DNA from 2 places in the Arthrobacter sp. 05N425 genome. Region 1 is predicted to be linked to the other one. Evidence: predicted binding sites of a transcription regulator. Region 1 holds the regulator's gene; the other holds the start of a gene.

Region 1 (19,231 bases):
CCTACACGCTGCCGGCGTCGGACATGCTCACCCCCGGCTCCATCCCCAAGGAACGCACCGAGGCCAACGACGCGATCGTCGCCTCGCTGACCGAGACGCTCACCCAGTTCAACGTCGATGCCCAGGTCACCGGCTTCAGCCGCGGACCCACCGTGACCCGCTACGAAATCGAACTGTCCCCGGGCACCAAGGTGGAGCGCGTCACCGCCCTGTCCAAGAACATCTCCTACGCCGTCGCGAGCTCGGACGTGCGCATCCTGAGCCCCATCCCGGGCAAGTCGGCCATCGGCATCGAGATCCCCAACACGGACCGCGAGACGGTGTCGCTCGGCGATGTGCTGCGCAGCCAGAACGCGCGCCGCACGGACCACCCCATGGTCATGGGCGTCGGCAAGGACGTCGAGGGCGGCTACGTCGTCGCCAACCTCGCGAAGATGCCGCACCTGCTCGTGGCCGGCGCCACCGGTGCCGGCAAGTCCTCGTTCGTGAACTCGATGATCACCTCGATCCTGATGCGCGCCACCCCGGACGAGGTCCGCATGGTCATGGTGGACCCCAAGCGGGTGGAGCTGACCGCCTACGAGGGCGTCCCGCACCTGATCACCCCGATCATCACCAACCCCAAGAAGGCCGCCGAGGCGCTGCAATGGGTGGTCCGAGAAATGGACGCCCGCTACGACGACCTCGCCAACTACGGCTTCAAGCACATCGACGACTTCAACAAGGCGGTCCGGGCCGGAAAGGTCCACCCGCCGGAGGGCTCCAAGCGCGTCATCCGCCCGTACCCGTACCTGCTGGTGATCGTGGACGAACTCGCCGACCTCATGATGGTGGCCCCGCGCGACGTCGAAGACTCCATCGTCCGCATCACCCAGCTCGCCCGCGCCGCCGGCATCCACCTGGTGCTCGCCACGCAGCGGCCCTCCGTCGACGTCGTCACCGGCCTGATCAAGGCCAACGTCCCGTCCCGCATGGCCTTCGCCACCTCCTCCGTGACCGACTCCCGCGTGGTCCTGGACCAGCCCGGCGCCGAGAAGCTGATCGGCCAGGGCGACGCGCTCTTCCTGCCGATGGGTGCCTCCAAGGCGATGCGCGTGCAGGGCGCCTGGGTGACCGAGTCCGAAATCCATAAGGTCGTCGAACACGTCAAGGGCCAGCTCAAGGCCGTCTACCGGGACGACGTTGCCCCCGAGGCGCAGAAGAAGCAGATCGACGACGACATCGGAGACGACCTCGAGGTTCTGCTGCAGGCCACCGAGCTCGTCGTCACCACGCAGTTCGGCTCGACGTCGATGCTGCAGCGCAAGCTCCGGGTCGGCTTCGCCAAGGCCGGCCGCCTGATGGACCTGCTGGAGTCCAGGGGAGTGGTGGGCCCCTCAGAGGGCTCCAAGGCCCGCGACGTCCTGGTCAAGCCGGACGACCTTGCCGCGGTCCTGGCCGCCATGAAGGGCCAGGACGGCCCGGTCGCCCCCGATTCGCAGACGGCCGCGCTGAGCGAGAACGCAAACGCCAACATCGCCCAGGGCGGCTACGCGGAGGACCTGGTGGCCGCCGACCTGGACAACCGCACCCAGAGCGTCGACTACTACGACGGCGCCGACGGCCCCGGCGACGACGACGAGGGTTCCGAGGACGCCTGGTCGCTGACCGGACGGTAGCCGGCGGCGAGACGGTAGCCTAGGAAGGTGACTAGCGCCGAAACCAACGCCGGGTCCGCCCCGCGGATCTGGAACCTGCCCAACATCCTCACGATGCTGCGGATCGCGCTGGTGCCGTTTTTCGTCTGGTTCCTCCTCGCCGATGCCCCGGGCCTGGACGCGCAGAACGGCGCGTGGCGCTGGGCCGCCGTCGTCGTCTTCGCGGTGGCGATCTACACTGACAAGCTCGACGGCGACATCGCGCGCAGCCGCGGGCTAATCACCGACTTCGGCAAGATCGCGGACCCGATCGCGGACAAACTGCTGATCGGCTCGGCCCTGGTGATGCTTTCCCTGCTCGGCGAACTGCCCTGGTGGGTCACGGTCCTGATCCTCGTGCGCGAGTGGGGCGTCACGGCGCTGCGCTTCTTCGTGATCCGCTACGGCGTGATTCCGGCATCCCGCGGCGGCAAGCTCAAGACCGTCGTGCAGACCGCGGCGATCTTCCTGTACGTGATGCCGCTGGCCTCGATTGCGCCGTGGCTGGGATTCCTGGCCTTCGCGGTCATGATGGCCGCCCTGGCGATCACGGTCTGGACCGGCGCCGAATATGTCGTTGAAGCCCTCAAGCTGCGCGCCAGCGGCATCCGGGCCAAAAAGCAGCAGGTCCAGGAGGGGACGCCATGAGCAATCCGCAGCCGAACGCCCACCCGGGGCTGCACCCGAATCTGCACCGGCTCGCCGAGCAGGCTGTGGCCCGCGCCATTGAGCGCGGGCTGACCGTGGCCACGGCTGAGTCGCTCACCGCCGGAATGGTGGCCGCCGTGCTGGCCGATACCCCCGGTGCGTCCGGCATGCTGCAGGGCGGTGTGGTCGCCTATGCGAACTCGGTCAAGGCCAGCATCCTGGGCGTGTCCCGCGAACTCCTCGACGCCGCCGGGTCGGTGGACGGTCAGGTTGCCGCGGCGATGGCCGCCGGTGCGCGCACCGCGTGCGGTACCGACGTCGCCGTGGCCACCACCGGGGTGGCGGGCCCGGAGGCGCACGACGGCAAGGATGTGGGAACCGTTTTCATCGGACTCGCCACGGCAGAAGGCGCGACGTCGTTCGCGTACCACTTCGAGGGGAGCCGCCAGGAGATCCGGGCGCTGGCGTGCGGCGCCGCCCTGGAGCGCCTGCTCGAAGCCCTATCGCCGGCAAGCTACCGCGGGTAAAGTTGCCGGGAACAAAAGTTGATTCCGAATAGTTGTTACATTGTGTCGCCCCCGAATAAGGGTGGCGCCTAGGATGAAATCATCACAACGTTCGCACTAAACCGCGAACAACACATACGAGGGAGCAAGGCGATACAGATGGTAAAGCAGCCCGTATCCGTAAACGGCGTTGTCCGCTGGAAGGATGTGGGCCTCGCCGATCAGGCAAAGAGCGAACAGAAGGAGCGCAAGATGGTTGTACTTCGTCACGAAATCGGTGATGTCCTGCGCGATGTCCGCCAACGCCAAGGCCGTACCCTCCGCGAAGTCTCGCACAGTGCCCGTGTATCCCTGGGCTACCTGAGTGAAGTGGAACGCGGCCAGAAGGAAGCCTCCTCGGAGCTGCTCTCCTCGATCTGCTCGGCCCTCGACGTCCCGTTGTCCAGCATGCTCCGCGAAGTCAGCGACCGCGTCGCCGTGGCCGAGGGCGTAGCGGTACCGGACACCGTGCCCCAGGAATTTGCGCAGCGCTACGGCCGTGACCTGGACCGTGAACTCAACACCGAGCTGAACGACGAGCTGGCCACAGGCCTGCTCTCCGGGGCCCGCTAGCCCCACTCCATTCGATCCAAAGGAAGGTCCCCGGCGGTGTGCCGGGGACCTTTTCCGTGTCCTGGAGCCATATGTTCTGGCCGGTGCTCCTTCGCCGGAGCGGCTTAGAGGCCTTCGTCGCGCGGGAAGCCGTCGCGTTCGTAGGTGGCGTTGAGCTTCGCCATGTAGCCGGCGAAGGCTTCCAGTTCCCCGGCCGGCCACTCTGCCAGCCGTTCGCGGAAGACCTCGCGGCGCGCATCCTGGACCAGGTGCATCTTCTCCTCGCCCTTGGCCGTCAGGCTGATGGCCTGGGCGCGGCCGTCCAGCGGGTCGGCTTCCTTTGATACCAGGCCGAGGCCTTCCAGGAAGGCGACCTGGCGGCTCACCGAGGGCTTGCCGACGCCGATGCAGGAGGCCAGTTCGGTCAGCCGGATGGGGCCCTTGGTCCGAAGGACCGACAGCAGCCCGTACGCCGCAGGCTCCATCTCGGGGTGGACTTGGCGGGAGAGCTGCTGCGACATGGAACGGGCACGCCGCCACAGCAGGCTCAACTGGCGCTCGACGGCGGCCAGCGCCTCCTCCGCGGCGGGTTCGCCGGTCCCGGAAATTGGCGCCGGATCCGGGGCGGCGTCGCTTGGGTTGCTCATAGCAACCATTCTAGGGTCCGCGCCCGTGAGAGACTTTATCGGTGAGAATCAGCGACTTCTGGCGGCTTATGGACGACGAGTTCGGGGCGGGATATTCCCGGGTCCTCAGCAGCTCCCTGGTGCTGGCGGGTGTGGGCGGACGCACCGCGGACCAGGCGCTGAGCGCGGGCGTACCGCCCAAACAGGTCTGGCTGGCGCTCTGCGATGTCCAGGATGTGCCCGCCGAACGGCGGCTCGGCCGCGACGTTAAGCCGCGCTGACCGGGCCCTCCCCGGCGCCGCGCCGGCACCGGTCCGGCACCGGTCGTCGGGCATCGGACGACTGACACGCCGCTGCGATTGTTCGAATATCTGTTCGGGTCGGGCTATGCTTTTTTCAGAGCGTTATCCACATACGCGACGGCGGCGGCAACTTTGTCAGTGGCTGCCACTAGCGTCAGGGATGACATAACAACGGCCGCGACGGCCACTCTCCAGCGAGAAAGTATTAGAGGTGTGAATCATGGCCGCAGCCCCGGATCGCCAGAAGGCGCTCGACGCAGCGCTAGCCCAGATTGACAAGCAGTTCGGCAAGGGCTCCGTCATGCGCCTGGGCGACGAAGTCCGCGCACCCATCGAGGTCATCCCCACCGGCTCCATCGCACTGGACGTGGCCCTCGGAATTGGCGGCCTGCCCCGCGGCCGCGTCGTCGAGATTTACGGCCCTGAGTCCTCCGGTAAGACCACCGTCGCGCTGCACGCCGTGGCCAACGCCCAGCGCCAGGGCGGCATCGCCGCATTCATCGACGCCGAGCACGCCCTCGACCCGGAATACGCCGCCAAGCTCGGTGTGGACACCGACGCGCTGCTCGTCTCCCAGCCGGACACGGGTGAGCAGGCGCTTGAAATCATGGACATGCTGATCGGCTCCGGCTCGCTGGACGTGATCGTCATCGACTCCGTCGCCGCTCTGGTACCCCGCGCCGAAATCGAAGGCGACATGGGCGACAGCCACGTCGGCCTGCAGGCGCGGCTGATGAGCCAGGCGCTGCGTAAGATCACCGGCCGGTTGAGCCAGACCAAGACCACGGCAATCTTCATCAACCAGCTGCGCGAGAAGATCGGCGTGTTCTTCGGCTCCCCGGAAACCACCACCGGCGGTAAGGCGCTGAAGTTCTACGCCTCGATCCGCATCGACGTCCGCCGCATCCAGACCCTCAAGGAGGGCGCGGACTCTGTCGGCAACCGGACCAAGGCGAAGATCGTCAAGAACAAGATGGCTCCGCCCTTCAAGATCGCCGAATTCGATATCATCTACGGCCAGGGCATCTCCCGCGAGGGCGGCATCATCGATATGGGTGTCGAGCACGGCCTGATCAAGAAGTCCGGCTCGTGGTTCACCTACGACGGGGACCAGCTGGGCCAGGGCATGGAGAACTCCCGGCGATTCCTGCGGGACAACCCGGAACTCGCCGCCGAACTCGAGCGCCTGATCAAGGAAAAGCTCGGCGTCGGCGTCAAGGCCGCCGACCCGGAGGAATCACCGAAGCTGAAGGCCGTTGACGGCTTCTAACAGCCGGGCCTCCGCCGCACGACGCCGTAAGGGGTCAGGATTCTCTTCCCGGAATCCTGGCCCCGGCGTCGTTGACGGCCCCGGCGACCCGCACCGGACCGTGCAGCCGGCGCCCGAGCAGGATGCCGACGCTGATCCCGCCGCCGTGGCACGCGCCGTCGTGCTGCGGCAGCTGACCAACTCGCCCAAGAGCCGGCTGCAGCTTTCCCGCAAGCTGGCCGAGCGCAACATCCCGGACGACGTGGCCGAGGCCGTCCTTGACCGCTTCGAAGAGGTCGGCCTCATCGACGACGCCGAGTTCGCCGATATGTGGGTGCGGAGCAGGTCCCAGACGCGGAAGCTGGCCAAGGGCGCCCTGCGCCGGGAGCTGGCTGAGAAGGGCATCGACGAGGAGACCGCTGCCGGCGCCCTCGAACAGCTCAGTGACGAGGACGAGGAAACCGCGGCGCGGGAACTCGTGGAACGCAAGCTGCGCAACGCGAGGGGACTGGAAGACCGTGCCGAGCGGGACAAAACGGTGCGTCGGCTGGCCTCCATGCTCGCGCGAAAGGGCTACCAGCCGTCGCAGGCCTTCCGGATCGTGGGGGAGGTCCTGGACGCTGGCCTCAAAGAGCAGGACGGCGGTGCCTGATGCGAGGCCCTTCGCGGCATCGAAACGAGGCATCCGCGAATACGGCCACGCCGAACCGGTACCCTTAACAGGTGAGTTTGACCATTCCTTCCCCCGCCGCCGGCGGAGCCCCTTATCCGGATGAGACTGCCCCGGCCCGCACCTACCAGGTGCGGACCTTCGGCTGCCAGATGAACGTGCACGACTCCGAGCGGATGTCCGGAATGCTCGAAGCCGCCGGTTACGTCCGCTCCGAAGGCGAACTGGCCGACGTCGTCGTCTTCAACACCTGCGCGGTGCGGGAAAACGCCGACAACAAGCTCTACGGCAACCTCGGCATCCTCCGCCCGGTCAAGGAAGCCAACCCCGGCATGCAGATCGCCGTTGGCGGCTGCCTGGCGCAGAAGGACCGCGAAACCATCCTCAAGAAGGCGCCCTGGGTCGACGCCGTCTTCGGAACGCACAACGTCGGCGCCTTGCCCGCCCTGCTGGACCGCGCACGCCACAATGACGAGGCGCAGCTGGAAATCCTGGAATCGCTCGATGTGTTCCCCTCGACGCTGCCCACCAAGCGTGACTCCGTCTATTCCGGCTGGGTCTCCATCTCGGTCGGCTGCAACAACACCTGCACCTTTTGCATCGTCCCCGCGCTGCGCGGCAAGGAAAAGGACCGCCGGCCCGTCGACATCCTCGCCGAAATCCAGGCCCTCGTCGACGACGGCGCCATCGAAGTCACACTGCTGGGCCAGAACGTGAACTCCTACGGCGTCGAGTTCGGCGACCGGCAGGCGTTCTCCAAGCTGCTGCGCGCCTGCGGCGAGATCTCCGGGCTGGAGCGCGTCCGGTTCACCAGCCCGCACCCGGCCGCCTTCACCGACGACGTCATCGACGCCATGGCCGAGACCCCCAATGTCATGCCGCAACTGCACATGCCGCTGCAGTCCGGCTCGGACAAGGTGCTCCGGGAGATGAAGCGGTCCTACCGTTCCACCAAGTTCCTCGGCATCCTGGACAAGGTCCGGGAGAAGATCCCGCATGCCGCCATCTCCACCGACATCATCGTCGGGTTCCCCGGTGAAACCGAGGAGGACTTCCAGGCCACGCTCGACGTCGTGGAGAAGTCCCGCTTCGCCACCGCCTTCACCTTCCAGTACTCCAAGCGGCCCGGCACGCCTGCCGCGGAACTCCCGGACCAGCTGCCCAAGGCCGTGGTCCAGGAACGCTTCGAACGGCTCACCGCCCTGCAGGACCGGATCGCCGCCGAGGAGAACGCCCGCCAGCTGGGCCGCCGCGTCGAGGTCATGGTGACTGCGCAGTCGGGCCGAAAGGCCGGGGAAACCCACCGCCTCTCCGGCCGCGCCCAGGACCAGCGCCTAGTGCACTTCTCCGTGCCGGACGGCGCCGAAGCACCCCGCCCCGGAGACCTCGTCACGGTGACAATCACCGAGGCCGCGGCGTTCCACCTCGTCGCCGACCCGGCCACTGCCGACGACTACAGCCTGCGCCGCTCACGCGCCGGCGACGCCTGGGACCGGTCCCAGGCCGATTCCTGCGGCGCTCCGGCCGCCGGCAGCGGCTCGGGAGGCACATCCGGCGTTTCGCTGGGCATGCCGAGCCTCCCGGTCCGCGGCCGCTAACCCCGTGCCCGCCCCCGCCCCTTACGACGGCCCCGACCCTGCCGGCGCCCCCGACGATTCCGCGGCACCGGGAAACTCCGGCGCCGCGGAACCGACACCGCCGGTCATCGCCGTCGTCGGGCCCACCGGCTCCGGAAAGTCGGATCTGGCTGTCTCGCTGGCACTGGCCCTCGACGGCGAGGTCGTCAACGCCGACGCCATGCAGTTCTACCGCGGCATGGACATCGGTACGGCCAAGATCACCGCCGCCGAACGCCGGGGAGTGCCGCACCACCTGCTGGACATCCTCGATGTGACCGAGGAGGCCAGTGTCTCGGACTTCCAGCAGCAGGCGAGGGCCGTGATTGCGGACATCCACGCCCGGGGCAAACGGGCCATCCTCGCCGGCGGCTCAGGCTTATACGTCCGCGCCGCCCTGGACGTGCTCGAATTCCCCGGAACCGACCCCGCCATCCGGCGCCGCCTGGAAGCGGAGGAAGCAGCGGCCGGCCTCGCGCCGCTGCGTACCCGGCTGGAACTCGTGGATCCGATCTCGGCCGGGCGGCTGGGTGATGCCCGCCGCGTCATCCGGGCACTGGAGGTCTTCGAACTGACCGGGCGGCCCTTCAGCTCCTTCATGCCCACGCGCGAGTACTTCCAGCCGGCCGTGCAGATCGGGCTCCAGGTGGACCGCGAACAGCTGCGGGCACGCCTAGCCGCCCGGGTCCACGCGATGGTGCAGCAGGGGCTGCTGGCGGAGGTCCGGCGCCTCGACGCCGAAGGGCTGCGCCGCGGCAAGACCGCCTCGCGGGCACTGGGCTACGCGCAGTTCCTGAAAGTCGTCGACGGCGCGGCGGACCAGGAGCAGGCCGCCGAAGAGACCATTGTCGCGACCCGGCAGTTCGCCCGGCGCCAGCTCACCTGGTTCCGCGCCGACCCCCGGATCAACTGGCTTGACTGGCAGGACCCCGGACTGCTGGCGAAGGCCGCTGCGCTCTCCCGCTGAAGATCTCCCGCTGAAGATCTCCCGCTGAAGATCTCCCGCTGAAGCCACCGCCAAAGATCCATCGCTACGGATCCCGGCGCTGCGGCTTTTGACGGGGTGGCCGGTGTCACGGTTCCGTCCCGGCCTGGCCGGAACGGTAACCTTGGAGCATGGACGAAACCCTTGCCACGGCCGCTGACCACCATGCTGCTTCAGGCACTGCCGCGCTCGGCGGCCTGAAGTTCTCGAAGGGCCACGGAACCGGCAACGACTTCGTCCTGATCGCGGACCCCAACGGTGCCCTCTCCGTCACCCCGGAGCAGGTCGCCGCCCTCTGCGACCGCCACCGCGGCATCGGTGGCGACGGACTCATCCGCGCCGTTCCCTCTCGGCTGCTCGCCGAAGGCCGGGAGCTGCTTGGCGACCACCCCGGGGCCGAATGGTTCATGGACTACCGCAACGGTGACGGCTCGCTGTCGGAAATGTGCGGCAACGGCGTCCGCGTCTTCGTCCACTTCCTCATCAACGAGGGGCTGGTCGACCTGCCGGCCGGCGAGTCGCTCACCATCGGAACCCGCGGCGGTGTGAAGACCGTGGTCCGGACGGCGGCCGGCTACGCCGTGGACATGGGCCCCTGGGAGTTCATCTTCCCGGGAGAAGCAACCGCGCGGGCCATGGATTCGCTGGTCAGCGCCGACGGTCTGGAAGTCGCCAGGCCCGCGCTGTCCGTAAGCATGGGGAACCCGCACACCGTGGTCGCGCTGGCGGAACTCGCGGAACTCGACGCCACGGACCTCTTCAGGGCACCCCGCGTCGACCCGGTGCCGCCGCACGGGACCAACGTTGAGTTCGTCGTGCCGTCCGAGCCGCTCGTTCACGACGGTGTCGGGACCATCACCATGCGCGTGCACGAAAGGGGAGTGGGGGAGACCCTGTCCTGCGGGACCGGCGCCTGCGCCGCCGCCGTCGCGATCCGGCACTGGGCCGGCCAGGGCGCCCCGGACACCTGGAACGTTGCGGTTCCCGGCGGCGTCGTCGGCGTGAAATTCTTCCTCGCCGCGGACGGCCACGAGCACGTGGAGCTTAGCGGCCCGGCCGTGATTGTTGCTAGCGGGACGCTTTCCTGACCCGCAGGATCCGGAAGGATTTTGACGTGCTCTCGCGGGTGACGCTGAAGCTGCTGTCGAGCTCCGCCGTCAGCCAGCGCTGAAGCGAATCCGAACCAAGGTTCTTCTGGACCACCAGCCAGGCCGACCCGCCCGGGGCAAGGCGCGGCAGCCAAAGCAGCAGCAGGGCGTGGAGTTCGTCCTTGCCGATCCGGATGGGCGGGTTGGACCAGATCGTGTCGAAGCGCAGTTCCGGGTCGACGTCCCCGGGTGCGCTGGCCGTGACATTCTCCAGCCCCAGCAGGGCCGCATTTTCATTCGTCAGCGCCACGCAGCGCTCATTGACATCCACCGCATAAACCCGGGCATGGGGCGCCCTCAGGGCCATGGTCAGCGCGATCGGCCCCCAGCCGCAGCCGATGTCCAGCAGGTTTCCCTGCGGTGCCGGGGCCGGGACGTCGGCCAGCAGGACGGCGGTCCCTTTATCGATTCCATCCGGGCTGAAGATTCCCGAGGACGTCTGCAGTTGCCGCTGCTCGCCGGCAAGCTCCACGGTCAGTGGCTTGCGGGTGAACGGCCCGGCGGGCTGGGCGCTGAAATAGTGTGCAGACTCCATAACTGGCCAGATTAGTTGGCGGTCCGGCGGTATGGGAAACCGGCCCGGACACGCCGGCGACCGGCACAGCCCCGCCGCGCCGTGGCCACCGCACGGTCTGCTAATCTTAAAAACATGATCCTTAACTTCAAGTAACCGGCACGGGCCTTCGATTCGTTGTCGAATGTCCCGTCCCCGCAGCGACGCAGGTAGTTACCTTCCGCTCAGTGCGCCCCCTCCGTGATGCAAATGCCTCACCCGCTGGCGCCAGACCACTTGGAGTCAAGCCTTGAAGCCAAAGGGCTTTAAACCAAAGCAGTGCCCGGCAGCAGTTGCCGCAGTGCTGAACGGACCGTTTCTCCCCGCCACACGGCGCCATCAGACGCCATTCCCCTCCCATATCCACCGCCCCGCTCCCTTGTTTAGCGCTTTGCCAGGGAGCCCCGCCCGGCCAGCGGCGCCGCAGCCGCCAGGCAACCCAGGAGGCACGGATGACCAATAGTCGTCAGCCCAGCGCGAATACCGCGCCACGAAACACCGAACAGCACTATTCTGAAGTTGTAGACCCTTCAAAGGAGACCATGACCAGTCAGCCCAACACCGGACCCGATTCAGCCGCCCAGGACATGAGCCCTGCGGAAATCCAGGCTGTCATCGACCGGATCCTCTCCAAAGACGCCCCTGCCCCGAAGACCGGACGCAGCGCCGACGCCGGGCACCCCGGCGAGTCCAGGGCGGTGTTCGGCAAGGCCCAGGCGATTTCGCGGCTGGATGAGGAACACAGCAGCTACGACGGCGACCAACAGGACCTCGAGGAGCGCCACGCGCTGCGCCGAACCGCAGGCCTGTCGACGGAACTCGAAGATGTCACCGAAGTCGAGTACCGGCAGCTGCGCCTCGAGCGCGTTGTGCTTGCCGGGCTCTGGACAGAAGGCACCCTCGCCGATGCCGAGAACTCCCTGCGCGAACTGGCAGCCCTCGCGGAAACGGCCGGTTCCGAGGTGCTCGACGGGCTCGTCCAGCGCCGCGCCAAGCCCGACCCTGGCACCTTCCTGGGCTCCGGCAAGGCCCAGGAGCTCAAGGACATCGTGATGTCCACCGGCGCCGACACGGTGGTGGTCGACGCCGAACTCGCCCCCTCCCAGCGCCGCAGCCTGGAAGACATCGTCAAGGTCAAAGTCATCGACCGCACGGCCCTGATCCTGGACATCTTCGCCCAGCACGCCAAGAGCCGCGAGGGCAAGGCCCAGGTGGAACTGGCGCAGCTCGAATACCTGCTCCCGCGCCTGCGCGGCTGGGGTGAGTCGATGTCCCGCCAGGCCGGTGGCCAGGTGGGCGGCGCCGGAGCCGGCATGGGTTCGCGCGGCCCCGGTGAAACCAAGATCGAGCTGGACCGCCGCCGGATCCGCACCCGGATGGCCAAGCTGCGGCGCGAAATCGCCGCGATGAAGCCGGCCCGGGAAACGAAGCGGGCCAACCGGCGTCGTAATGCCGTGCCGTCGGTGGCGATCGCCGGCTACACCAACGCCGGTAAGTCCTCGCTGCTGAACCGCCTGACCGACGCCGGCGTCCTGGTGGAGAACGCCCTGTTCGCCACCCTGGACCCGACGGTCCGCAAGGCCGAAACCTCGGACGGCCTGGGGTACACCCTCGCCGACACCGTGGGCTTTGTCCGCTCGCTGCCGACCCAGCTCGTGGAGGCCTTCCGCTCCACCCTGGAGGAGGTCGCCGACTCGGACCTGATCCTGCACGTCGTCGACGTCTCCCACCCAGATCCGGAAGGCCAGATTGCGGCCGTCCGCAAGGTGTTCAGCGAAGTCGACGCCCGCAAGGTGCCGGAAATCATCGTCCTGAACAAGGCCGACGCCGCCGACCCGTTCGTGATCGAACGGCTCAAGCAGCGCGAGCCGCGCCACGTTGTGGTCTCGGCCCGCACCGGGGAAGGCATCCCGGAGCTGCTCAAGGCCATCAGCGAGGGCATTCCGCGGCCCAGCGTCAAGATGGAACTGATGATCCCGTACAACCGCGGGGACCTGCTCAGCAAGCTGCACGAGACCGACGCCGAGATCATCAGCCTCGACCACGAGGAGACCGGCACCCGAGCCGTGGTGATGGTGCGCGAGGGGCTCGCGGCCGAACTGGATTCCTTCGTCAGCAATGACTGAACCAGCGGTGGCCGAGGGGGCGGCCGCGCCGTCCGAAAGCGCGCCGTCCGGAAGCGGCCCGGCTAAAGGCAAGGCTAAAAGCGGTCCGTCCGGCGAGCAGTTCGTGGTTGAACTGCTCGACCGGGCGGTCGCCGGCATGGGCGGCCAGAGCCGCGACGGCCAGCACGAAATGGCACGGCAGGTGGCGCGCGCGATCGAGACCGGCGACCACCTGCTGGTCCAGGCCGGCACCGGCACCGGCAAATCCCTGGCCTACCTGATTCCGCTGATCGCCCACTCGCTGGTCAGCGACAAGCCCACCCTTGTCTCCACCGCCACCCTGGCACTTCAGACCCAGATTGTCGGCAGGGACCTGCCCCGGCTGCTCAAGACCATCACCCCGGCCCTGGAGCGGCCGGTGAAGGTCGCACTGGTCAAGGGCCGGTCCAACTATGTCTGCCGCCATAAGCTCGAAGGCGGCTTCCCCTCCGAGGAACCGTCCGAGGGCCAACTGTTCTCCCTCGGCGAGGACACCTCGGTGCCGCACTTCGCGGCCGCGATGGGCGGCCCGTCCTCGCAGCTCGGCAAGGAAGTGGTCCGGCTCCGCGAATGGGCCGAGGACACCCAGACCGGGGACCGCGACGAGCTCATGCCGGGCGTGACCGACCGTGCCTGGCGGCAGGTCTCCGTTACCTCCATGGAGTGCCTGGGCGCGCAGAAGTGCCCGCTCGCCGCCGAATGCTTCAGCGAACTCGCCCGCCAGAACGCCGCCGACGCCGATGTGGTGGTTACCAACCACGCCATGCTGGCCGTCAGCGCCTTCGAGGGCCTGGCCGTGCTGCCCGAATACGACGTCGTGGTGGTGGACGAGGCGCACGAACTGCAGGACCGGGTCACGGGCGCCGTGTCCGGCCAGCTGTCCGTGGCCATGGTCCACGCCGCCGCCTCCGGCGCCCGCAAGCACGCCGGGATCACGGTAGATGCGCTCAATAACGCCGCGTCCAACCTTGAGCTCGCCATCGAGGGCGTTCCCAGCGGCCTGATGCCGAACGGACTGAACAGCGAACAGCTCGACTGCGTGGACCAGCTGCGCGACGCCTGCCGCGCCGCGCTCTCCGATTCAAAGGGGGACAGCGCCAACACGGCCGACGGCGGCCGGCAGCTTGCGCGGTCCCGGCTGATGGTGATCCTGGAACTGTGCGAACGGCTTCTGGCCGCCAAGGAGAACCGCGAGGTGGTCTGGTTCTCCCGCAACAGCAGCTTCGACCCGCAACAGGGCTACTCGCAGCCCGATGACTCCGCGCCGGCCCTGATCAACATCGCCCCGCTCAGCGTCGCCGGTCGGCTCCGCGAGGGACTGTTCGCCGACCATACAGTCGTCCTGACATCGGCAACCCTGGCGATCGGTTCGGCTTTCGAGCCGGCGGCCGGAGGGCTCGGCCTGGTGGGCCCGGGCGCACCCAGCTGGACGGGCGTCGACGTCGGTTCGCCCTTCGAATATCCGAAGCAAGGCATCCTCTACGTTGCCAAGCACCTGCCCAAGCCGGGCCGGGGAACATCCCCGGAAGCCCTCGATGAGCTCGAGAAGCTGATCCGTGCCTCCGGCGGCGGCGCCCTGTGTCTCTTCTCTTCCCGGCGCGCCGCCGAGGATGCGGCCGAGGCGATGCGTCCCCGGCTGGGCCTGAGCATTCTCTGCCAAGGCGAGTCGACCATGACCGCGCTCGTGAAGCAGTTCGCCGATGAGCCGGACACCTGTCTCTTTGGCACCATGTCGCTCTGGCAGGGCGTCGACGTGCCCGGGAACTCCTGCCGCCTGGTGGTGATTGACAGGATCCCGTTCCCGCGGCCGGACGATCCATTGATGACCGCCCGCTCCCGGGCTGTGGCCCAGTCCGGCGGCAACGGCTTCATGAGCGTCTCGGCGACCCACGCGGCCATCCGCCTCGCCCAGGGCGCCGGCCGGCTGATCCGTTCGACGTCGGACAAGGGCGTGGTGGCGGTCCTCGATTCCAGGCTGTCCACCGAACGGTACGGAGCGTTCCTCCGGGCCGCCCTGCCCCCCTTCTGGCCCACTACCGACACCTCGGTGGCCTTGGCCGCCCTGGAACGCCTCGCCAAGGAGAGCCCCAAGCAGCCCGCCACGTAACCGGTGAAGCGGCCCGCCACGCAGGCTGCCGTCGGCCGGGGCCGGGCCGGGGGTATGTGGGCCGGCGCTTGCGTTCCCGCCCGCTTTTCCGCGCCCGGGACCGGCACTGCCGGGTCACCGCGGCACCGCGCGGGCGGGCGCGCTGTCAGTGTGCCAAGAACCGGGCGGGAGCGCAGAAGGCCCCGTCCGGAACTGCGGACGGGGCCTTCGAGCTGCCGGGAGATGGGCCGGCCGGAGAGTGGTGTGGCAGGGGCGCTACAGGGAGCGCAGCACCGAGACGACCTTGCCCATAATGACGGCATGGTCGCCGAGGATCGGCTCGTACTGGGTGTTCTGCGGGAGCAGCCAGGTGTGGCCGTCCCGCTGGCGGAACGTCTTGACCGTTGCCTCGTCATCGAGCAGGGCGGCCACGATGTCCCCGTTGACGGCATCGTTCTGACGTCGGACGACGACCCAGTCGCCGTCGCAGATGGCGGCGTCGATCATCGAATCGCCTGCCACCCGGAGCATAAACAGTTCGCCGTGGCCCACCAGTTGGCGCGGCAGGGGCATCACGTCCTCCACCACCTGGTCGGCCAGGATCGGCCCGCCGGCGGCGATACGGCCCACGAACGGCACCATGGCCGTGTCCGTGGCGCTGGCAAGCTCCGAGACGGCGAGGCCGCCGACAGCCCGCAGGCCGCTGGACTTCTCCACGCCGGAAATCCTGGTCGTGCCTTCATCCAGTGTCAGCGGCATGAGGACTTCCATGGCGCGCGGCCGCTTGGGGTCCCGCCGCAGGTAGCCGAGCTTTTCCAGTTGCGAGAGCTGGTGGGTGACGCTGGAGAGGCTGGCGAGCCCGACCGTGTCGCCGATCTCGCGCATCGAGGGCGGGTAACCGTTGTCCGTCACGGAACGCTGGATGGTCTCCAGGATCTTTTTCTGCCGGACGGTCAGGCTTTTCGGCGCCCGGCCGGTTTGGGGGCTGCGCTGGGAAGCCCTCCCGCCGGCGGCTTGTGCTGCCATGTTCGCCATGCCTTTCCATTCCGCCCGGCCGCTGTGGCTACCGGGACCTGCCGAGCTGAAAATGTCAGACCCCGCTGATCAACTGATGTTCATCAACACAAGTGGTTGTCCTGTGATTCAAAAGTAGGCCAGCCGACAAGGTTTTTCAAACATTTGTTCTAGCGAGTCTCGACAATGTTCGTTCATAAGTGCTAAAACAGGAACAGCGAAGTTCGAATATGTGTTCGAAGCTTCACCCTTGGGTCGGTCCGCTGGTTTCGGTTCTGTATTCGAAGTTTCGGGTTTGAGGGTTCGCATTCAAGGGTTTTGCGTTTGAAGGTTAGGCCGGTTGGCGGCAGGTACGAGGAGTACGCCGGGCGGCACAGGTATTTCCAGTGGCACAGACAAGTCCAGGAGGGCTCAGCTCATGTCAGCAGTAAGCGCTATTTCCGGTTCGCTGGTTTCCATCCCCATGGAGGCCGCACCCGCGGCACCAGCCCGGCAGGCTCGGCTGCGGCTGACCCGCCGCGGTCGGTTCGTCTTCTTCGGGCTGCCGCTGGTTCTGTTGGCCGTGCTCGTCCTGTCACTGTCCGGCTTCCTGAATGCTCCGGCCAAAGCCGCCGACTCGGCCGCGGAGCTCTCGCTCACCCCGACGGTCACCGTTACGGTCCAGCCGGGGGAGTCACTCTGGGCCATCGCCGGTGCCGTCGCCCCGGAGCGCGACCCCCGTGACGTGGTCGCCGACATCGTTCAGCTCAACAACCTCGGAGCCGGCCGCGTCCTCCCCGGCCAGCAGCTCTACGTACCCTCCAAGTAAGCCCTACCCGGGCGAGTGGCGCGCCGGGCCATCGGTGCCGCCGGGCGGCCATTCGCGGTCACAGTTTCGGGGCGGGGCCGGGTCTCACTTAAACTGGGCAAGTGACTGACCAGCTAGAGCGCCTCAACCGACTGCCCCTCCGGACCAATCTGCGGGGACTGCGCCCCTACGGTGCGCCCCAACTGGATGTCCCCATCCTGCTGAACGTCAACGAAAACACCCACGGAGTCCCGGCGGACGTCCGCGCCGCCATCGCCGAAGCCGTGACGGAGGCCGCTGCGGGACTGAACCGCTACCCGGACCGCGAGTTCACCGAACTGCGGGAAGCCCTCGCCGAGTATCTCGGCCACGGACTGGACGCCACGAACATCTGGGCAGCAAATGGCTCGAACGAAGTACTGCAGCAAATCCTCCAGGCCTTCGGTGGCCCGGGACGGACCGCGCTCGGCTTCCCTCCCACTTACTCGATGTACCCGCTGCTCGCCGCTGGCACAGACACCGAATACATCGTCGGTGTACGCGCCGAGGACTACGGGCTGAGCGCCGACTCGGCGGCCCGCCAGGTCAGGGAGCTGAAGCCCAACGTCGTCTTCCTCTGTTCGCCGAACAACCCCACCGGCACGGGCCTGGGGCTTGACGTGGTCGAGGCGGTCTACGAGGCCGGAGAAGCAAGCCAGACCATCGTCATCGTCGACGAGGCCTACCACGAGTTCGCCCACGACGGGACGCCGAGCGCCCTGGCGCTGCTGCCCGGCCGGGAGCGGCTGATCGTCTCACGCACCATGAGCAAGGCCTTCGCCCTGGCCGGCGCCCGGCTCGGCTACATGGCGGCGGCGCCGGAGGTGACGGATGCCCTGCGGCTGGTCCGGCTGCCGTATCACCTCTCCGCCATCACCCAGGCGACGGCGCTGGCCGCCCTGCACCACCGCGTCGCGCTGATGGCAGACGTCGAGGACATCAAGCGCCAGCGGGACCGGATCGTGACGGAGTTGACCCGGATGGGCCTCAAGCCGGCCGCTTCGGATTCGAACTACGTTTTCTTTGGCGGCCTCGAGAACCCGCACGAGACCTGGCAGGGTCTGCTCGACGCCGGCGTCCTCATCCGCGACGTCGGCATTCCCGGCCACCTCCGCGTGACCGCCGGAACTGAGACGGAAACCACAGCGTTTCTGGAAGCCCTGGAACGGATCCTGACCGGCCACGAAGTACAGTCCGCCTAGACTTAAGCCAGGACCCACGCACACCGCCCCGTTCGCCGGGCGCCCGCCACATCCAAAGGACACCCACATGAGCAACACCGGATCAGCCGCTGCCCGGACCGCACGCATGGAGCGGACCACTAGCGAATCGTCCGTCCTGGTCGAGATCAACCTGGACGGCACCGGCGTCTCGGACATCAGCACCTCGGTACCGTTCTACGACCACATGCTGACCGCGCTGAGCAAGCACTCGCTGATCGACATGACGGTCAAGGCCACGGGCGACACCCACATCGACGTCCACCACACCGTGGAAGACGTCGCCATCACCTTCGGCGAGGTCCTCCGCACGGCGCTGGGCAATAAGGCCGGCATCCGCCGCTTCGGCGAGGCCACGGTCCCGCTGGATGAGGCGCTCGCGCAGGCCGTCGTCGACGTGTCCGGCCGGCCCTACCTGGTACACGCCGGCGAACCGGCCGGCCAGGAATACCACCTGATCGGCGGACACTTCACCGGGTCCTTGACCCGGCACGTCTTCGAAGCCATCACCCTGCACGCCGGGATCTGCCTGCACATGAATGTCACTGCCGGCCGGGACCCGCACCACATCGTCGAGGCCCAGTTCAAGGCCTTCGCCCGTGCGCTCCGGGCCGCCGTGGAGCCGGATCCCCGCGTCGAGGGCATTCCCTCCACCAAGGGCGCACTGTGACCGGCAAGGTGCTCCGGGACGGCGCCATCATCGACCCCGACGCCGCGAGGAAGCCGGCTTCGCCGGAGGGCAAGCCCACCGTCACCGTGCTCGACTACGGTTCCGGCAACGTCCGCTCGGCCGTCCGCGCCCTGGAACGCGCCGGCGCCGAGGTCATCCTCAGCTCCAAGCCCGAAGACGTGCTCAACGCCGACGGGCTCGTTGTCCCCGGCGTCGGTGCCTTCGAAACCGTCATGAACGAGCTCAAGGCCGTTGATGCCGTACGCATGATCGGCCGCCGCGTCGCCGGCGGCCGGCCCGTGCTCGCGATCTGCGTCGGGCTGCAGGTCCTGTTCGAAGCCGGCGTGGAACACGGCACCGTCGCCGAAGGCATGGGGGAGTGGCCCGGCAAGGTCGAGCTCCTCCCGGCCGAGGTCGTGCCGCACATGGGCTGGAACACGGTCACCGTGCCGGAGGGCTCCCGGCTCTTCGCCGGCGTCGAGAACGAGCGCTTCTACTTCGTGCACTCCTACGGCGTCCAGCACTGGGACTTCGACGTGATCCAGCCGCGCATGGCGGCCCCGCTCGTCACCTGGTCCGAGCACGGCGCCCCGTTTATCGCGGCGGTGGAAAACGGCCCGTTGTGCGCCACCCAGTTCCACCCGGAGAAGTCCGGCGACGCCGGTGCGCGCCTGCTGCGCAACTGGGTCGACAGTCTGCGT
Region 2 (11,024 bases), on a different contig from region 1:
GGCGGCAAGGCGCAGGAAACCCGCGGCCAGGGCACCGCGGAAGCCAAGGTCACGCTGGCCCTGGCGGAAGAGGGGACCACGACGCGCGGGACGGTCAGTGCCGATCTGGCGCTTTCCGGCAAGGCCGCGGCGATGGGCAAGAGCGTGATCGGCAGCGTCACCGAGCAAATGATGGGGCTCTTCGCGGCCAACCTGCAGGCCATGCTCGCCGAACCGGCGGCGGCGGAGCCCCAGACCGCGCCGGTAGCACCCCCAGCCGCAACCGCTGCCGCAGGCCCCGGCACCGCAGCGCCGGCCACCGCAACACCAGGCGAGCCGTCGCCGTCGTCGGGCAGCCTTGACGCCTTCAGCCTCGCGAAGGGCATCGCTGCCGACCAGCTCTCCAGCCCCGGCAAGGTCCTCGGCCTGGTCGCCGCAGTGGCCTGCGTGGCTTACTGGGCCGGCCGGCGCTCGGCCTTCCGGATGCTCCGGCTCTGCGGAAGGCTCTAGGGAGAAGCCCATGCGGGACGTGCTGGAGGCCATCCTGCCGGACTGGCGGCAGGGCAGGACTGCCGGCCTGGCCACCGTCGTGAACACGTTCAAGTCCGCCCCGCGGCTTCCCGGCGCGTCGATGCTGGTCACCGCCGGCGGGGCCGCCGTGGGATCGGTTTCCGGCGGCTGCGTCGAGGGCGCCGTGTACGAGCTGGCCACCCAGGTCAAGGACGACGGCGTCCCGGTGCTGGTGCGGTACGGGATCAGCGACGACGACGCGTTCGCCGTCGGCCTCACCTGCGGCGGCATAATTGACATCTTCGTCGAGCCGGTCTCGCAGCAGCGCTTCGCCGAGCTCGACGGCGTACGGCAGGACATCGAGGACGAAAGGCGGGTGGGCGTTGCCACGGTGATCGAGCACCCGGACAGCAGCTGGCTGGGACGGCACCTGGTAGTGCGACCGGGCGGCTTCGAGGGGAACCTGGGCTCCGAGCGGGCCAACCTCGCCGTCGGCGACGACTGCCAGGGTTACCTGGCTGCGGGCCGTACCGGCATCCTGAGCTACGGTCCCGACGGAGAGCGGCTGGACAGCGGGATGCGGGTCTTCTTCACCAGCTACGCCCCGCCGCCGCGGATGCTCGTTTTCGGGGCCATTGACTTCGCCTCGGCACTCGCGCGGCTCGGGACCTTCCTGGGCTACCGGGTGACGGTTTGCGACGCCCGCGCCGTCTTCGCCACGCCGGCCAGGTTTCCCGAGGCCGCCGAGGTGGTCAACGAATGGCCGCACCGCTACCTCTCCGGCCAGCAGGAGCAGGGACTCGTGGATGAACGGACCGTCATCTGCGTGCTCACCCACGACCCGAAATTCGACATACCGCTCTTGGAGGTGGCCCTGCGCGGACGCCCGGTGGCCTTCGTCGGTGCCATGGGGTCGCGGCGTACCCACGAGGACCGAATGAGGCGCCTGCACGAGGCGGGGCTGGGCGGGGCGGAACTGGCCCGGCTGCACAGCCCCGTGGGCCTGGACCTCGGCGCACGGACCCCGGAAGAGACGGCGGTGTCCATCGCCGCGGAAATCATTGCCAAGCAGTGGAGCGGCAGCGGTGAACCGCTGCGGCAGCTGGACGAGCGGATCCACCACGAGGAACAGAACCGCGAGCAGCAGCAGGCCTAGCGCCGGCCCGGCTACAGGGCTGCCCGCAGCCCTGTAAGCTCACCGCTCAGCGCGCGGCGGCGGGGACGGCCGAGAGCAGCTCCCGGTAGCGCGCGGCGTGCGCGGTCAGTTCCTCCGCCGTCACCCTCGGGGCCGCATGCAGGACCAGAGGTTCTGCCATTTCCAGGCCGCAGAGGTGCGCGGTGGCCTCCAGGGGACGCAGCAGCTCGGCCATGGTGAAGCGGTTGTGCCCCGTCGGCGTATACGAGGATTCGGGGCCGCCGGTGGAGATGACCAGCTGCAGCCGCTTGCCGTGAAGGGCGTCGCCGCCGGCGCCGTAGGCGAAACCGTAGGTGAGCACCTGGTCCATCCACTCCTTCAGCACACCGGGAACGGAGTACCAGTGCCACGGGAACTGCAGGACGATGGTGTCATGCCCGCGCAGGAGTTCCTGCTCCCGGGCGGCGTCCACGCGCCGGTCCGGGTACGCGGAGGCGAGTTCCCTGACGGTCACGCCGTCGAGGTCCCTGATGGCGGCGGCGAGCTGCGCGGTGATCCGGGACGCCGCCAGGTCAGGGTGGGCGACGACGACGAGCGTGCGGTGTGCGGTCATGGAAGGTTTGTGCTTCTTTCAGAATCGGGTTCGAGGCCTACCAGCGCGCTGCTGAGCCGCCAGAGGAGGTCGGCATCGGCCTGGTTGTAACTGCGTTTTGATGATTTCTTGGCTGTGCTGTTGGCAAAGTACTGGCCCGTGACATTGTCAAGCTCGGGCGCCGAGGCGAGGTGTATGGAGGTCCGGGCGCCTTGCTCCGGAGTCTTCATCCAGCGCTGGATCAGCGGCGTCAGGAACGCCTGCACCCGGCCCGGATCTTCCGCGCCGAACGCTGTCGCCACCACCCCGGGGTGCAGCGCGTTTGCCGTCACCCTGGTGCCGGCGAGCTGGGCGGCAAGGCCGTAGGTGAACAGGACATTCGCAAGTTTCGATTGGTTGTACGCGCGCTGGCCCGAGTAGGAGTGTTCGCCCTGCAGATCCGCGAAGTCCATGCGGCCCATGGCCTGGGCCCCTGAGGAAACTGTCACGACCCGTGCCGGCCCGCTCTCCTGCAACCGCTCCAGGAGCAGGTTGGTGAGCAGGAAAGGCGCGAGGTGGTTGAGCGCGAAGGTGTGTTCGAGTCCGTCAACGGTGGTGCGGCGGCTGTTCCAGAATCCGCCCACATTGTTGACCAGGACATCGAGGCGGTCCAGGGCCTGCAGCACCTCGCCGGCCAGGCGGCGGACCTCCTGCTGGGACGACAAATCTGCGATGAACACCTCGACGGGGGCCGACGCTACCGTGCGGATCTCCTCCGCTGCCCGCGCCGCCCGGTCAGCGTCGCGTCCCGTGATGGCCACCCGGGCGCCCCGGGCCGCCAGACCCAGCGCTGTGGCCTTCCCGATTCCGCCGGTGCCACCGGTGATCAGGACCGTCTTGCCTGCCATGGATCGCATTCGGGGCTCGCTCTCGCTGCTGGTTCGCCGGTCCACGCTTCCGCCTGCGGACCTAGACAGGACTGTCTATGCCGAACGAAGCTACCAGACAGAATTGTCTGTGCACAAGCCGGGGCCGTCGACGGCCGGAGCTGCCGCGCCGCGCGGGCCAGCCGCGGGCGTAAGCTCGTGCCATGGCGAGATATTTCGATGTGCACCCCGACAACCCGCAGCCGCGATCCATCACGCAGGTGGTGGAGATGGTCAAGTCCGGCGGCCTGATCGCCTACCCGACCGACTCCTGCTACGCCCTCGGCGCACAGCTGGGAAACCGGGACGCGCTGGACAGGATCCGCGCCATCCGGCACCTGGACGATAAGCACCACTTCACTCTGGTCTGCAAGGACTTTGCCCAGCTCGGCCAGTTTGTCCAGATCGACAACGACGTGTTCCGCAGCATCAAGGCCGTGACGCCGGGCAGCTACACCTTCATCCTGCCCGCTACCAAGGAAGTGCCGAAGCGGCTGCTGCACCCCAAGAAAAAGACGGTCGGTGTGCGCATCCCGGACAACAAGGTGGTCCAGGCGCTGCTGGCCGAACTCGGCGAGCCATTGCTCTCCAGCACGCTGCTGCTCCCGGACGAGGAAGAGCCGCTGACCCAGGGCTGGGAAATCAAGGAGAGGCTGGACCATGTGGTGGACGCCGTCATTGACTCCGGGGACTGCGGAGCCGAGCCGACAACCGTCATTGATTTCTCCAGCGGCGTCGCCGAGGTCGTCCGCCACGGCATGGGCGATCCGTCGAGGTTCGAATAACGCCGGGAACAGCGACCGCCGGCTTGGCCCGGCGGGTACTTGCCGCGACGCCCCCGGCCCCCTAGTGTTCGGATCATGGCCGCGCCCGGGGGAAACGCACGCTGTCGACAACGCATGACGCCGACGCTGCTGTCCGTGGCGTGCCTCGTCATTGGGGCGGTGACGGCGGGCTGCGGTTCGGCTCCGCCGGCGGAGCCGGCCGGCGAGCCAGCACTGACCAAGCTGCCGGCAGCCTCGGCCGCGGCCGGGACGGGAGCCGGACTGTCGCCGGGCATGACCCTGGCGCCGGCGCCGCCCGTTCCGCCAGCCCCCGCCGGGCACGGTGCAGATGAATGCCTGCCGCAGCGTGCCGGGGTCGCCGCGGCCAACGGGCCCCTTGAGTGCCAGTACTTCACTTCAGGCTCGATGATGCCGGCCTCTGTGCCCCGGGGTCCGGGACTGAGTTCCGGCGACTACGCCGTAAGGTTCAGCAGCGTGGGTGGCCACGCACTGATGACAGTGCGGATCCGCTGCGCTTCGTACGTGGTCAGGGTCGGCATTGCCGGCGAAACAATCACACCGGACCCGCGGACACTGGAAAGCTTTGTGGGCACGTGCAACTTCCCGTGGGACCAGGAACAAGCACGGATGAAGCGATACCTTCAGGCGCCGCTTCAGTTTTCGCGCCGGGAAAGCGGCATTGTGCTGCACAACCCGGAATGGGGAGTCACGCTGTTCGGCACCCCGTACGAGGCCGCCTGATCCCCCAGACCCCTCCTCCCGGGCCCGTGCCCGCACCTCCGGCCGGAACCTTCAGCAGGGTCAGTCAAATGTCAGCCCCCGGGGCTACACTTTAATTCGAACATATATTCGAAAAAGGGTGTGTTGTGGGCGTAATCATCGGGCCCCGCGTGATAGATGCGGGCACTTCCCTGCTGTCGGTCCTGGTCTCGCCGGTGGCGGTCGCCGCCGGCTATCCGTCGCCGGCGCAGGACTATTTTGACGGCAGGATCGACCTCAACGAGCACCTGATCAAGGACATCACCAGCACCTACGTCGTGCGGGTGTCAGGGGACTCGATGGAGGGCGCCGGCATCAGCGACGGGGACGAGTTGATCGTCAACCGGGCGCTCGAGCCGCGCGACGGGTGCGTCGTCGTCGCCGTCCTCGACGGCGAACTCACCGTCAAGCGCCTCCGCGTCACCCCGTCAGGCGTGGTCCTGCAGGCGGACAACCCGCGCTACCCCGACATCCGGGTCCCCGCCCTCTCCGACCTGGTCATCTGGGGCGTCGCCACCCGGTGCCTGCACCATGTCTGAGACCAATGTCTGAGCCCCATGCCTGAGGCCCGGCCCGGCGGCAGTATTGCCCTCGTGGATGTGAACTGCTTCTATGCCAGCGCCGAACGCGCGTTTGATCCCTCACTGGAAGGCAGACCGGTGGTCGTGCTGTCCAACAACGATGGTTGCGCCGTCACCCGTTCGCCCGAGGCAAAGGCCCTCGGCATCCCGCTCGGGGAACCGTGGTTCAAACTCGCCCCGCGGGCCAAGGAGTGGGGGCTCGTGGCCAAGTCCAGCAATTACGAGCTCTATGGCGACATCAGCGCGCGGGTGATGGAACTCCTGGGCCGGTATTCGGCCTGGCTGGAGGTCTACAGCATTGACGAGGCCTTCCTGGGCGTGCGCGGAAACCCGGAGGAACTGCTGCTGCTGGGGCAGGCCATGAAGACGGCGGTCCGGCGGAACGTCGGTGTTCCGGTGTGCGTCGGCATTGCCGGGACCAAGACCCTGGCGAAACTGGCCAACAAGTGGGCCAAACACAACCCGGCGTTCGACGGCGTCTGCCACTGGGATTCCGTTCCCGCCGACCGGCAGGAACGTCTCATGGCCGGCCTGTCCGTGATCGAGCTCTGGGGCGTTTCCACGCGCCTGACCAAACGACTGAACGCGTTGGGGATCCATACCGTGCTTGACCTTGCCAGGGCGGACCCGGTCCGGATCAGGGACCGTTTCTCGGTGGTGCTCATGCGCACGGTCCTGGAACTGCGGGGGACGCCCTGCATCCCGCTCGAAGAGGAACGCATCGGCCGCGACCAGCTGATCTTCAGCAGGTCGTTCGCGACGCCGATCAGCACACCGGCCGGAATGCGCCAGGTCCTCGGGATCTACGCGCAACAGGCCAGCGCCCGGCTCGCCCGGCACGGCCTGCAGGCCAAAGTCCTGACTGCTTTTGCCGCCACATCCCACTACAACCCCCGGGACAGTTCGCATCCCTCGGTGTGTGTTTCGCTGCCGATGCCCACCGCGGACCCGGTGCTGCTGGCCAGGGCTGCCTACGCCCTGCTCCCCCGGATCGACGACGGCGTCAAGTATGCGCGGGCCGGCATCATGGTGACCGACCTGCGCCCGACAGCCAACCAGGCCCCGCTGGCCGTGTTCGAGAACCCGCATGAGGAGCGCGGCATCGGCCCGCTGCTGGAGGAGGTCAGCCGGAAGTACGGCCGGGGCTCCATTGGTCTGGGCCACGCCGGAATCCGCGGCGGCCCCGACTGGACGATGAAGCGCGACATGCTCTCCCCGCGCTACACAACCCACTGGGACGAACTCCCCTTGGTCAAGGCCGCCTGACGGCGCCGGCACGAAGGTAGGACCGGGGCACCGTGGCACTGTGGCACCGGGGCACCGCAGTGCGCCATGCCGCCCGGACTCCGGCGCGCAGCGCCGCCCTGATCGATCAGGCCGTGGTCCGGACCCGCTGCAGGAAGGAATCCAGGATCCGTCCGGCGTTCTCACCTAGCCGGTCATCGACCGCCGGACTCTGCGGTCCCGCCACGTGCAGCCGATCCCACAGCAACAGGAGGGCCGCCAGCACCTCGGAGAGCCCCGTATCCGCCTCCGCGCGCCGCCGCAGCAGCCGGAGGTGCGCCGCCTGCAGGGCCGGTCCCGGAGAGCAGGCCAGGTCGCGGCTGAAGAGGCGGCGGCAACGGTCATAGGCGGACAGGCCCTCGACCGGGAGGCCCGCGATTTCATACGCCGCCACCAGGGCCAGCCAGGCCCGTTCATTCAGCGGCTCCAGCCGGACGGCCGACTGCGCCCAGCGGATCCCGTCGTCGTGACGACCCAGGAGCGTTGCCGCCTCGGCGGCGGAGATCATGGCCGCCACGCGTTCGGCGGCGTGACGAGTACGGGCTTCGTCGGCCCAGTCGGCGACGAGTTCAAAACCGAGGAGAGGCTTGGCGGAGAGTTCCAGCGCTTCGACTAGGAACCGATAGGCCCTCGCCGGCGCGGCAAGGTCAGCTGCGCTGAGCAGGCAGCGGAAGCGCGAGAGGTCCAGGTCCACGAGGCCGGGATCGAGCACGTATCCGCTGTTCGCGGTCCGGAGTGGTCCCGTTTTGGTCTGTCCCGGCTGGATTGCCCGGCGGATGCCGCTGACATAGCTCTCCAGCGTGGCCACGGCCCCGTCGCTGGCACTTGGCCCCCAGAGGATTTCGATCAGCCGGGTCTTGGAGACAGGCGTGCCCAGGTTCAGCAGGAGAATTTCCAGGATGTGCCGCGGCTTGCAGCCGCCCAGATCCGCGGCCGTGAGTGCCACACCCTCACGGCGGACTTCCAGTGATCCAAAAAGCTGAACCGATATGGCTGGTGCTGTTGCCGGCAAGTTGTGCATGATGTTCTCCGATTTCCCGGGCCCCGTTGCAATCGCGTTGGTCAAAGACATGCCGCCTCCCGGAGCCACCGTGACACGGTGGCCCGGAGGCAGCAAGCGTAGGAAACTACCCGATTTTCGGGAGGCCAAAAGTCGGGTAGGGGCATCCGTGCGTTGAGTACGCACCCCCGAGGAAATACAGGTAGCCGGCAGCCTGGCCAAGTAGCTTCCGGGGGCAAGCAGGGCTCCTTCAAGTAGCCCTGCACCCTCACCCGGGTCTGTCGCGCCGGGCCGTCGTTCGCTCCACGCCCCCCTCGGAGCGCCCGGGAATTTCGGCTGAAGACCCCGCCGGCGCACCGGCGCCATGTGCCCGTAACGGGAGCAGAATTGAAGCAGGCAACTTCACGTCCACAGCCGCGTCAAGGTCTAAGAGGGTGCGCTATGAACACCGGGAATGTTCGCGTCACGCTGCTGCTCGCGGCGGTCCTGCTGGGTGCCGCGGGATGCGCACCGGGAGGCGGGAACACGGCTCCGGCGAGCGCATCCGCGAAAGAGGGCATGCAGATGGGCTCCGGAGCCTCCGGCGGCCCGCCCGGCAGTTCGTCCGCGGCGGCGTCGACGGCGGCGATCACCGTGCGCGACTTTGCGTACGGCACGCCGCTGGTCGTCGCCGCCGGGGCGCAGGTCACCGTGACGAACATGGACAGCGCCGAGCACACGGTCACCGCGGACGACGGCCCGGCGTTCGACGTCGACGTCAAGGGCAGCGGCGGCACCGCCACCTTCACCGCGCCGTCAAAGCCGGGAACGTACGCCTATCACTGCACCTTCCACCCCGGCATGCACGGAACGCTGACGGTCAAGTGAACGTCCCGATCCGCAGTGGGACGCGGGGACGGGACCTGGCCCTGCGGTCGCTGACGGCCGTGGCCCTGCTGATCGACGCCGGGGTCCACCTCCATCTCGCACCCGGCTACCAGGCCGGATCCCCGCAGGGTATCGGCCAGGGCACCCTCTTCCTGCTCGAATCCGCGGCGGCGGCGCTCGCCGCCCTGGCGGTCCTCCTGCGCGGCAGCAGGACCGCCTATGCGTTCGCCTTGCTCGTGGCGTTGAGCGCCTTCGCTGCCGTCGTGTTCTACCGCTACGTGGACCTGCCCGCATTCGGCCCGTTTCCGGCCATGTACGAGCCCGTCTGGTACCCGGAGAAGACGGTCAGCGCCATTGCGGAGGGTGCCGGAGTTGCGCTGGCGGGCATCGGCCTGGCTTGGACCCGGCACGCCGGCCAGCCCTCGCCGACCGGCCCGCCAGTCCGCCGCCGCCCTGACCGACCCCCGAGCTGAGAAGTGCGTTGTTAGCATTGGGGGCGAGGTGACCATGCCCCACAGATTCCCGCGCCGTGCGGCGGCCGACGTGACCGCCGCCGTGGCTGCCTACCTCGGCGCCGGCAGCTGGCTCGCATCCCTTGGCTCCCCCGGCGTTACAGCCGGTGTCCTGGCCGTCGGCGCCGGCGCCGCCGTGCTCGTCCGTACGGCCGGGTCCATCCTGCTGCGGGAGCCCCGCGTGTGCACGCCGGCCGACCGCGTCACCCTGGTCCGCGCCGTGCTGGTGGCGTGTTGCGCTGCCCTCACGGTCGCCGGCATCCTTGGCCGGCAACCGCCCGCCGCGGTCCTCGTCTTCCTGGGCGCCGCAGCCTTCGCGCTCGACGCCCTGGACGGTCCTGTGGCGAGGCGGACCGGGACCGCGTCCGCGGCGGGAGCGCGCCTGGACACCGAGACCGATGCGGCGCTCACCCTGGTGCTGTCCTGCGCCGCCGCGGTGTCCACCGGGGCGTGGGTCCTCCTGATCGGACTCATGTACTACGCGTTTGCCGTCGCGGGCAGGTTCCGTCCGGGCCTGCAGAAGACTCTTCCCCCGTCGCCCCTCCGCAAGGCCATCGGTGCACTTCAGCCCTTTGCCCTGCTGCTGGCCCTGACGCCGGGTGTCCCGTCCGCGGCGGGCACGACGGCGCTCCTCGTGGCGCTTGCGCTCCTACTCTTCTCGTTTGGCCGTGACACCGCCGCGCTGGAGCGGCTGCACCGCTCCGGCCCCGTTGCTGCCGCCACTCCGGGCACCTTCAATAGCTGAAGTACCGGTGCTACCTTGCAGTGATGGACACTCGAACCGAATCAATCCCGGTGTTGGACCTGGGTGCGGCGAGAAACGACGACGGTTCATTCAACCCCGCCTTTGTTGCCGACCTCCGCGACGCCAGCCACCGGGTGGGCTTCTTCCAGTTGATCGGCTATGGCGCCACCGGCGCGCAAGTCGATGAGCTCTTCGACGTCACGCGCCGGTTTTTCAATCTTCCGGAAGCGGACCGGCTGGCGCTGGACAACCGCAAGTCGCCGCATTTCCGCGGCTACACGCGGCTCGGCCACGAAGTGACGCAGGGACGGCCGGACGCACGGGAACAGCTGGACTTCGGTCCCGAGCGCCCCGCCCTGCGCGACTACCCGGCCGAGCAGCCGTACTGGCTGATCCAGGGGCCCAACCTCTGGCCGGATAAGGCCCTCCCGGAGCTACGCACCGTCGCCATGGCCTGGGCCGACCGAATGTGCGTGGTGGGCGCGGAACTGCTGCGCGCGATCGCGGTCTCGCTGGAACTTCCGGAAGACCACTTCGCCGCCGCCTTCGAGGGGACACCCGCGTGGATGGCCAAGCTCACGCACTACGTCGGCGGCGTGGTCCCGGCGGCCGGAACCCAGGGCGTCGGTGCGCACGCCGACTACGGCTTCGTCACCCTCCTGCTGCAGGACCGGGTGGGCGGCCTGGAGGTGCGGCCGCACGGCAGCGACGACTGGATTCCGGTGGCGCCGCTCGAAGGGGCTCTGGTGGTGAACCTGGGCGAAATGCTGGAGGTTGCGACCCAGGGGTACCTCTCGGCGACGATCCACCGGGTGCAGGCGCCGCCGCCCGGCGTCGACCGCTATACGGTTCCGTTCTTCTGGTCGCCGCGGCTGGACGCCGTCATCGATCCGGTCCCGCTGCCGCCGGCCCTGGCGGCGCAGTCCCGCGGGCTTTCGGACGATCCGGACAACCCGATGCTCGCCTCCTACGGGGCGAACGTGCTCAAGGGCTGGCTCCGCGCCCACCCCGAGGTCGCCAGGCTGCACCACCCCGAACTGGTCCAGTAAGAGGGTCCGTTTCTAGTCCTTGCTCCGGGCCCGGCTGGGCTGCACCCGCGGCGGCTCGCCGGGCATTTTCGGGAAGTCGGGCGGGAAGGGAAGCTCGCCGAGACCCGCGGCCACGTCCCGTTCCCACCACCCGAGCAGGGCCTCGATGGAGCCTGGGCTGGCATGCATGTCCGCCCACGGATCCCCGGTGGCCTTGAGCCGGGCGGGAACGGTGGCGACGGTGAAGTCCTTGGGGTCCGCGCCGTCCAGCTCGTCCCACTCCAGCGGGCAGGATACGGTGGCGTCGGGCAGCGCCCGCGGGCTGTAGGCCCCGGCCATGGT

Evidence for each region. Region 1 encodes LexA, which represses DNA repair genes until DNA is damaged. Its sites were predicted from a motif close to TCGAACANNTGTTCGA; they were not measured.
Region 2: the regulator LexA is predicted to act here: its motif matches at 4,744-4,759, upstream of AC1DGE_RS00515 (LexA family protein).

What each region holds. Positions count from the first base shown of each region.
Region 1 covers NZ_JBFTMU010000013.1:47,625-66,855, reverse strand. Annotated here, with positions in the region: gene AC1DGE_RS14255 (FtsK/SpoIIIE family DNA translocase) at 1-1,658, shown strand, start outside; gene pgsA (CDP-diacylglycerol--glycerol-3-phosphate 3-phosphatidyltransferase) at 1,686-2,324, shown strand; gene AC1DGE_RS14245 (CinA family protein) at 2,321-2,851, shown strand; gene AC1DGE_RS14240 (helix-turn-helix domain-containing protein) at 2,990-3,442, shown strand; gene AC1DGE_RS14235 (MarR family winged helix-turn-helix transcriptional regulator) at 3,547-4,068, opposite strand; gene AC1DGE_RS14230 (DUF3046 domain-containing protein) at 4,110-4,328, shown strand; gene recA (recombinase RecA) at 4,570-5,619, shown strand; gene AC1DGE_RS14220 (regulatory protein RecX) at 5,765-6,250, shown strand; gene miaB (tRNA (N6-isopentenyl adenosine(37)-C2)-methylthiotransferase MiaB) at 6,322-7,866, shown strand; gene miaA (tRNA (adenosine(37)-N6)-dimethylallyltransferase MiaA) at 7,973-8,851, shown strand; gene dapF (diaminopimelate epimerase) at 9,001-9,957, shown strand; gene AC1DGE_RS14200 (class I SAM-dependent methyltransferase) at 9,938-10,552, opposite strand; gene hflX (GTPase HflX) at 11,113-12,696, shown strand; gene AC1DGE_RS14190 (ATP-dependent DNA helicase) at 12,689-14,821, shown strand; gene lexA (transcriptional repressor LexA) at 15,077-15,826, opposite strand; gene AC1DGE_RS14180 (LysM peptidoglycan-binding domain-containing protein) at 16,278-16,622, shown strand; gene AC1DGE_RS14175 (histidinol-phosphate transaminase) at 16,724-17,842, shown strand; gene hisB (imidazoleglycerol-phosphate dehydratase HisB) at 17,910-18,530, shown strand; gene hisH (imidazole glycerol phosphate synthase subunit HisH) at 18,527-19,231, shown strand, end outside.
Region 2 covers NZ_JBFTMU010000001.1:92,270-103,293, reverse strand. Annotated here, with positions in the region: gene AC1DGE_RS00545 (SRPBCC family protein) at 1-489, shown strand, start outside; gene AC1DGE_RS00540 (XdhC family protein) at 500-1,645, shown strand; gene AC1DGE_RS00535 (NAD(P)H-dependent oxidoreductase) at 1,692-2,237, opposite strand; gene AC1DGE_RS00530 (SDR family NAD(P)-dependent oxidoreductase) at 2,234-3,103, opposite strand; gene AC1DGE_RS00525 (L-threonylcarbamoyladenylate synthase) at 3,286-3,906, shown strand; gene AC1DGE_RS00520 (hypothetical protein) at 4,021-4,647, shown strand; gene AC1DGE_RS00515 (LexA family protein) at 4,773-5,204, shown strand; gene AC1DGE_RS00510 (Y-family DNA polymerase) at 5,223-6,512, shown strand; gene AC1DGE_RS00505 (AfsR/SARP family transcriptional regulator) at 6,619-7,476, opposite strand; gene AC1DGE_RS00500 (cupredoxin domain-containing protein) at 7,972-8,397, shown strand; gene AC1DGE_RS00495 (hypothetical protein) at 8,394-8,870, shown strand; gene AC1DGE_RS00490 (CDP-alcohol phosphatidyltransferase family protein) at 8,905-9,654, shown strand; gene AC1DGE_RS00485 (isopenicillin N synthase family dioxygenase) at 9,678-10,703, shown strand; gene ligD (non-homologous end-joining DNA ligase) at 10,716-11,024, opposite strand, start outside.